Regions from separate parts of the Halobacillus amylolyticus genome, predicted to be linked through region 1. Evidence: a T-box and tRNA genes for the amino acid it is inferred to sense, from the RefSeq annotation. Region 1 holds a T-box; the other holds one or more tRNA genes.

What was found. The T-box of region 1 lies ahead of MUO15_RS01030 (valine--tRNA ligase). A T-box ahead of a tRNA ligase gene usually reads a tRNA of that ligase, here a tRNA-Val.
Region 2: it has a tRNA-Val gene. The T-box ahead of MUO15_RS01030 (valine--tRNA ligase) is inferred to sense a tRNA for this amino acid. The anticodon was not compared.

Annotation. Positions count from the first base shown of each region.
Region 1 is NZ_CP095075.1:191,388-195,823, reverse strand. Features, by position in the region: gene MUO15_RS01030 (valine--tRNA ligase) at 1-2,293, opposite strand, end outside; T-box leader at 2,347-2,569, opposite strand; gene MUO15_RS01025 (hypothetical protein) at 2,702-2,890, shown strand; gene spoVID (stage VI sporulation protein D) at 2,887-3,915, opposite strand; gene hemL (glutamate-1-semialdehyde 2,1-aminomutase) at 4,271-4,436, opposite strand, start outside.
Region 2 is NZ_CP095075.1:1,198,453-1,202,888, forward strand. Features, by position in the region: gene MUO15_RS06295 (phosphoglycerate dehydrogenase) at 1-863, opposite strand, end outside; gene serC (3-phosphoserine/phosphohydroxythreonine transaminase) at 877-1,959, opposite strand; glycine riboswitch at 2,079-2,158, opposite strand; tRNA gene MUO15_RS06305 (tRNA-Val) at 2,528-2,600, opposite strand; gene MUO15_RS06310 (alpha/beta hydrolase) at 2,830-3,552, shown strand; gene MUO15_RS06315 (YjcG family protein) at 3,598-4,113, shown strand; gene MUO15_RS06320 (GNAT family N-acetyltransferase) at 4,113-4,436, shown strand, end outside.

The DNA of each region.
Region 1 (4,436 bases):
CAACAACCGTTTCGTCTTTAGCCTGAATCATCAGTTGAATTTCTTTAGACATTGGGGTGTCGACTTCTGCACGAATGTTCCGAACTGAACGGATAATTGAGACTAACCGCTCCATCTCTTGAACAGCCGTTTCGTTATGAAATTCCTCTCTCACCTGTGGCCAGGCAGCTTGAGTGATTGATTCTCCCTCATGTGGAAGGTGCTGCCAAATCTCTTCTGTGATAAATGGCATAAATGGATGCAGCATACGCATAATTTGGTCTAAAGTATAAGCCAGAATCGAACGTGTGGTATGAATGCGTCCTTCATCTTCCCCATAGAGCGGCAGTTTTGCCATTTCAATATACCAGTCACAAAACTCATCCCAAATGAAATTGTATAGGTGACGACCTGCTTCACCAAACTCATACCTATCAATATTTCGCGTGACTTGTTCGATCGTCTCATTCAACCTCGCTAAAATCCACTCATCAGCAACCGACTTTTCACCCGTTAAATCAATCTCATCATGGGGTAAGTCACCCATATTCATTAAAGCAAACCGTGAAGCGTTCCAAATTTTGTTAGCGAAATTCCATGTCGATTCAACCTTTTCCCATTGGAAACGAAGATCTTGCCCTGGCGCTGACCCCGTTGAAAGGAAATAACGTAAGGAATCCGCCCCATACTTTTCAATGACATCCATCGGGTCAACTCCATTACCAAGCGACTTACTCATCTTGCGGCCCTCTGCGTCACGAACAAGTCCGTGAATAAGCACATCTTCAAATGGGCGACGCTCGGTAAATTCAATTGATTGGAAGATCATTCGACTTACCCAGAAGAAAATAATATCGTACCCGGTTACGAGCACGTTTGTTGGGAAAAAGCGCTTGAAGTCCTCACTGTCCTCATCCGGCCATCCCATCGTAGAGAACGGCCACAAAGCAGAAGAAAACCATGTATCAAGTACGTCTTCATCTTGCTCCCAATTGTCACTATCCTCTGGTGCTTGTTTTCCTACATAAATTTCACCTGTTTCTTTATGATACCAGGCAGGTATTCTGTGCCCCCACCATAATTGACGTGAAATACACCAGTCCCGAATATTCTCCATCCAGCGTAAATATGTTTTTTCAAAACGGTCCGGAACAAAACTGACTTTGTCGTCACTGCTTTGAAGTTCTATTGCCTCTTTCGCAAGCGGCTCCATGTTAACAAACCATTGTGTAGACAAATAAGGCTCAACTACAGCACCGCTACGCTCTGAATGACCAACAGAATGCAAATGGTCTTCAATTTCAAAAAGAACTCCATCTTCTTGAAGATCTTTTACAATTTGCTTACGGCAGTCGAAACGATCCATGCCTTGATATTTCCCTGCCTTATCATTCATCGTTCCATCTTCGTTCATCACAAGGACACGCTCTAGGTTATGTCGATTCCCGATCTCAAAGTCGTTCGGATCATGGGCTGGCGTAATCTTCACGGCTCCTGAGCCAAATTCCATATCCACATAATCATCTGCTACAATATCCAACGCGCGGCCAATAAGCGGCAATACAGCCTTTTTGCCGATTAAATGCTTGTAACGCTCATCTTCAGGGTGTACGGCAATTGCTGTATCTCCAAGCATCGTCTCTGGCCTTGTCGTAGCAATTTCTATCGTGCCTTCCTCATCTTTAAGTGGATAGCGCATGTGATAAAAGGCGCCTTGAACATCTTTATATTCCACTTCAATATCAGACAGAGCGGTTTTCGTTGCCGGATCCCAGTTAATAATGTATTCCCCGCGATAAATCAGATCTTTTTCATAAAGCTTCACAAACACTTCCTTAACTGCTTCAGATAGACCTTCATCAAGCGTAAAGCGTTCACGAGAATAATCCAATCCAAGACCTAGCTTTTCCCATTGGGCACGAATAAATTGTGCATATTCTTTTTTCCATTCCCATGAGTTTTCTAAGAATTTCTCGCGACCAAGGTCATAGCGTGTTGTTCCCTGTTCCTTGAGTTTCGCTTCAACCTTTGCCTGTGTGGCAATACCAGCATGATCCATGCCAGGAAGCCATAATACATCATATCCTTGCATGCGCTTTACACGAGTCAAAATATCTTGCAGTGTCGTATCCCAAGCGTGTCCTAAGTGAAGTTTGCCTGTAACGTTGGGCGGTGGAATTACAACCGTATAAGGTTCCTTGTTGACATCACCTGTTGCTTCAAAAAATTTGCCTTCTACCCAATATTGATAACGATCTTTTTCAATCGCAGCCGGGTCGTACTTAGTTGGCATAGTTACATCTTGTTGCTCCATTCCGTCTTCCTCCTTTAAATAATCGTGAAATTAAAAAAATCCCCTTCATCCTGAAAAAGGACGAAAGAGATTACTATCCGTGGTACCACCTTAATTTACAGAGTTTCCCCTGTACACTTATTGTTCATAACGGCTTCAAACCGGTTTCTTCTACTTAGTTTCAAAGAAACTGCATCAAGGGCGACCTTCCATCAATAAACAATCTGGAAAACTTTCAGCAATCGTTTCCCTCTCTGAAGCGTTTATTCACGTACTCTTCCCTTTCACGGCATTTCACATATAGGTATTCTTTTTCATATTGTATAAAGAATTCACTATTAAAGTCAACTTTTTTTGTGGAATGGGCGAATTTGGTGTCCCACGCTCAAGACACGCACACTTACACTTTGTGAAAAAGGAGGTACTTACATGAGTCGTTTTTACCGCTACCGACTGCCACCGTGGTGCAGACATTGGTTATACGTTCTTGAACGAGCAACGTTGCCAATTATGATTTATCAAGTGTTTCGAACCATCTTTTTCCCAACTACCCTTGATGTCTTCTTAGCAGGAATCTTTATTGGTATCTATATAGCTTTCCACTTAAAATGGATTTAACGCGGAATATATACAATTTGGCCAGGGCTAACATCTGCTTCTAAGTTATTGATTTTCTCCAATTGTTTAACTGGGATTTCATATCTTTCTGCAATTGCTTCAATGGTTTCATCATCTTGAGCAATATACATTTTCATCTGTGTGTACGTGTCTTCCCGATTTGGGAAGAGGTGTTTAAATATTTGTTTAATTCCACCCACACCTGCAGAGGAAGATTCGTTGTCAACATCCTCATGCACTTCCTCTGCCTTATTAAGTGGCGATGGTGATGGTGATGTGTTACTCCCAACTATATTCGTTGTTCCTTCCCACTCACTCGTGCTTTCAGAGGATACATCAGGTGTTTGCTTCCCTTTCTTCTCGTTAAAATAGTCCGATAAGCTTTGTGACTTTTTATATGGCCATCTGTCTTCACTAGTTTCAAGCTCCTCTGCTTGTTCAGCTTCCTGTTGCTTTCGATGTTCCTGAAGATCAAATACAGGGGCTTCATTCCCTGGATCTACCTGTTGTGATTCATCATTTTTGTTAAAGTCAATCGGTCCAATAGTCAACGATTCATCGTATTCTTCATAGTCAGGTTCTTCCGCAGCCTCCTCCTGCCTCAACCCATTAATATTAAGTTGAGCCTGGAGTCTTAGTTGATGTTCAGCTGGAAGCTCATAGTCAAAGCTTTCAATGTTTATGTGCACATCATCCATATCAATCACACGGTCAGCCGGAATGGTTACTTCTACTGGAAAAGTGTGGTTAAATTGATATATCCCTTCTTCTCCTCTTTCTACAGAATCAACAACGCGGACAGATTGAATGGCCGGTGATTCAGCATACTTATCCTCCTCTTGACCTGGCATATATTCACCAGCAAGAACCACAGTGCCTTTAAGACGGACTTCCTCCCCCAAATTTTCTATCGTTACTTCTGGTTCCAACGATATACCTAGTAATTCGCGAACCCCCTGTCCTTCTTGAAACCATAAGGACTCATTTAAATGAAATGAAAAAACTTGCTCTTGATTATTATCCAAAATAACGTCCCCTCCCTATTTAAAATCAACATAGTTGTTTATTACACCATATGCATAAGTCTCTTTTATATACATGATTAAGAAAAGCAAAGGCGGACGTCACGCTATTAGAAAAGGGCTACGAGTTGAAACTAGACACGAATAAAACGATTTTAAAAAGGACATTCCCCTATAAGAGGATGCAAAAAGTCACCAAATGTAAACGGCGAATTTCTTCGTTGCTCGGTTTTTCCGGTCCTCACGTATGAAAGGCATACGGCTTGCGGTCCTCAAAACTTTCGCACCTCGAACTTCTTTGTCTATCATTCGTCAACTTTTGAACACACACTATAAAGGCAATGTCCTAATCCATCGATTATAATGCAGCAAAAACTTTTTCTGCCGCATGAATTGTAAATTCAATATCTTCATCCGTGTGGGCAACGGACAAAAATACTCCTTCAAATTGTGAAGGCGGTAAAAAGACTCCTTCTTCAATCATTCCCCTATAGTACTTCGCAAATAAGTCGAGGTTAGATTGA
Region 2 (4,436 bases), 1.0 Mb from region 1:
GATTCTTTCGTGGAGGCACCAAGGTGAGGAAGTGGAATGGCATTTTCCATTTCCAGCACGTTTTCATTTGGAAAGTCTGTCACATACTTACCAACTTTACCACTTTCAAGGGCAGCCGCCATATCTTCTTCGTTCACCAGCCCACCGCGGGAAAAGTTCAGAATATTGACACCAGGTTTCATCATGTTAAATGTTTCTTCATTGAACATGCCGCTTGTATCCTTTGTTAACGGAACGTGCACTGTAATGTAATCAGAATAGGCAAACAGCTCCTTCATTGTCATGGCACGTTGCACATTACGAGACAGGTTCCAGGCAGTATTAACTGAAATAAATGGGTCAAACCCTATGACATCCATATCGAGGTCTAGTGCATCATTTGCTACTAGAGAGCCGACCGCTCCTAATCCAATCACCCCTAATGTTTTTCCTTTTATTTCTTTTCCGATAAATTGTTTCTTTCCAGTTTCTACAAGACTCGGAATCTCTTCGCCTTTTCCTTTTAACGTCCTGGCCCAGGATACACCGGAAAATAGATTACGGGATAACGCCATCAATGAAGTCAGTACTATTTCCTTTACAGCATTCGCATTAGCACCTGGTGTATTAAACACGACAATTCCACGTTCTGTATAATCTTCGACCGGAATATTATTGACGCCCGCGCCTGCCCTTGCAATTGCTTTTAGATTTTTGCCAAATTCCATGTCATGCATGTTATAACTGCGCACCACAATGGCGTCAGGATTCTCACTATCGTTATCTATTGTATAATTCACCTTTTCGAATACATCCAAGCCACGATCAGCAATGTTATTTAATGTTTTAATCGTGTTCAATTTGTCTTGTGTTAATGTGCTCATTTTGTTCTCCCCTTTACTCATGATTATTTTCAAATTCTTTCATAAAAGTGACCAGTGACCGTACACCTTCTATCGGCATCGCATTGTAAAGGCTTGCACGCATGCCCCCTACAGATCGATGGCCTTTCAACGTCTCAAGTCCCTCTGCCTTTGCTTTCTTAATAAAATCGGCATCTAATTCCGCCGACGGGCTGACAAAAGGAATATTCATAATCGAGCGACTGTCTTTATCTACTGGAGAAGTAAACAGCTCCGATTCATCAATAAAGTCGTACAATAGTTGCGCTTTTTCACGGTTGATACGCTCCATTTCCTTAAGCCCGCCAAGCTCTTTTATCCATTCAAAAACCAGTTTCGCCATGTAAATGCCAAATGTCGGTGGAGTGTTATACAAGGACCCGCTATCACTGTGCGTTTTATAATCAAGCATGGCCGGACAGTTTTCCGATGCTTTCCCAATTAAATCTTCTCGAATCACAACGACGGTTAACCCGGCAGGTCCGATATTTTTTTGCGCTCCAGCATAAATCAGACCATATTTAGAGACATCGATTTCTTCCGACAAAATATTCGATGACATGTCGGCTACAAGTGGGATGGTCCCTGTATCAGGAACTTCAGTAAATGCCGTTCCCTCAATTGTGTTATTCGTCGTAATATGGACATAATCCGCTTCCGGATCAGTCATTCCGCTGTCGACTACCGGTATATTAGTGAAATTGGCATCCTCTGAGGAAGCAACCACACGAATGTCACCATATTTCTTAGCTTCTTTGATCGCCTTCTTCGACCAGGACCCTGTATTGACATAGTCCGCTTTCCCACTTTTACCAAGGAGATTCATCGGTACCATAGCAAATTGCTGCGAGGCTCCACCTTGGACAAATAGAACTTTGTAATCCCCTGGAATATCCATCAGTTCTCTTAGCAGCTGCTCAGCCTCCATGATAATCTCTGTAAATAACTCCGATCGATGACTTAACTCCATCACAGACATTCCCGAATCCGCATAATTAACTAACTCTTTTTGTGCCTTTTCTAATACTGGTAGTGGCAATATAGAAGGTCCTGCTGAAAAATTATAAATCCGCTTCATGTTAATCAAACACCTCATTCATATTTATTAAAAATTACTAGTAATCCTTGGTCAAAATAGTATAAAAAAAGAGATTGGGATTCCCCAGCCTCTTAAGTGTCAGAATAACAATAAGTACTTGCTATTCTTCTGTCCTTTTTGCCTGAGATTGTGAACCCTTCGGCGATGCAATAGTTGCATTCTCTCCAGAAACTGCTCCTGTTATAGTGTGACCCATAACAATCAACGCTTATTTAGTTATAAAAATGTTAAGTGACTAGTTTAGTAGATAAAAAGTATTGTATTGTTCGTTTTTAAGACAAGAAAATTTGTATAAGTGGATTATAAAACATATTACCAAACTTCTCAAGAGAGATAAAACAAGCAGTTTATCTCTTTTCTTTATGATAGCGCTTACCTTGTTTGTTTAAAGGGATTAGAATAAAATACGAATATTTTATATATTGTAATAATTTTTATTCGCTTTTTCTTGTGTATTCCACACGCTGAATCATTTAGTGTCAAAACAAAAGAAATGACGCGGCCTCCCCTTTGTTAGGAAACCGCGCCATTTCGGCACTTTGATGGATGATTCCGATTGGGCTCGAACCAACGACCTCCACCCTGTCAAGGTGGCGCTCTCCCAGCTGAGCTACGGAATCACATTATGTAACATTTTGTTGTAAGGACAAGTACTAATATACATGGCTATCGTATCGATGTCAACGATTTTCACTGTTTTTTATTTTATGATGAATTTCTTCCCTTTCAAAAAAGATCGATTCTCCTTTTTTTCAAAATTATATGATAAAATAGAAGTGATACGTTTACATGATTTACGATGCGGTAATTTCCATTAGCAAACTTGCTCGGATGTTAGGAGGTGGTCAAATGGGGAGAGACGGTACAATGCAGGAGTACAGCATCAATAGCCAATACTTAAATGAAGAAATGACGTTAAACGTGTACACACCCAAAAACTTCTCGCCACTGTATAAATACCATTTCTGCATTATGCAGGATGGAAATGACTACTTTCAGATGGGACGGGCTGCAACGCTGAGTGATCAGCTTCATGCAGATAAAGAAATTGAAAATACGATTTTTATTGGTATTCATTATCATGATAAGTTTGACCGTCGGGATAAATACCATCCTGATGGAAAAAGGCAGGGTGATTATGTTAACTTTTTAGTAAGAGAAGTTGTTCCTTTTCTAGATGAGGAGCTCCCTGGCTTTTATATGGGAAATGGACGTACACTGGTCGGCGATTCGTTAGCTGGTACACTTGCACTAATGACAGCCACTCGTTTTCCAAATGTATTCGGTAACGTCATTATGCAAAGCCCATATGTTGACCCTCACGTTATGGAGGTCGTAAAAACGGTGAGGGATTTATCTTCACTGTCGATTTATCATACGATTGGAAATAAGGAGACTTCAGTAAACACCACAGATGGGGCAACAAAAGATTTCTTAAAGCCCAATCTCAATCTAAAAGAATACTTATCACATCAGCCTTTATCTTATGTTTTTCATGAGCTCGACGGTGACCACACATGGAAATCCTGGCAGCAGGATTTAAAGCGAGCTTTACAAACGATATTTGGCTAATGCCGCAAGTAGCGTGTAATGAAAGAAATAGGAGGGATCAACCGAATGAAATATGGTATAGCAATTTTTCCATCAAAAAAAGTACAGGATGAGGCAAACTCTTATCGTAAACGTTATGACCCGCATTACGCTCTGATTCCACCGCATATTACTGTTAAAGAGCCCTTCGAAACAGATGAACAGGTACTTGAATCAACGATTATTCCTGAATTAAAAAGAATTGCCAAAAGTACAACTTCATTTTCCATAAAGATATCCAAAGTTAGTTCTTTCTCACCTGTTACTAACACCATTTACTTAAAGGTCGACCCATCTGACGAAATTGTGAAACTCAATCAGAATCTGCACGAAGGAATTATCCCTGATAATAAGGAGTATTCTTTTGTTCCTCACATCACGATTGCTCAGAAGCTTTCCGATGAGGAGTTCTCTGATGTGTATGGGAGTTTAAGTATGGATAGTTTTGATATTGTAGACAAAGTTGATCGTTTCCAACTCCTCTATCAATTAGAAAATGGGGCTTGGAGCGTCTACGAAACTTTTCGGTTTGGTGAACAGTAATGCATCCGGATATTCGGAAAGTAACAAAACATGAAGAACTTAGCGATGCCCACCGTGTTAGGCGTAACGTTTTTATAAAAGAACAAGGGGTTTCAGAACAAGACGAGCATGATGCCTTCGAGGACCAGGCTACACATATCGTGGGGTATTTTGATGGAGAACCGTTTGCAGCTGCTCGACTCAGATTTATTGAGGATTATGCTAAGCTTGAAAGAATTTGTGTAGAGAAGGCTCACAGAGGCAATTCCTTCGGCAAGCAAATCATTCACTACATGGAAACAGTGATTAAAGATGAAGGATATTCAAGGGCCAAGCTTAACTCG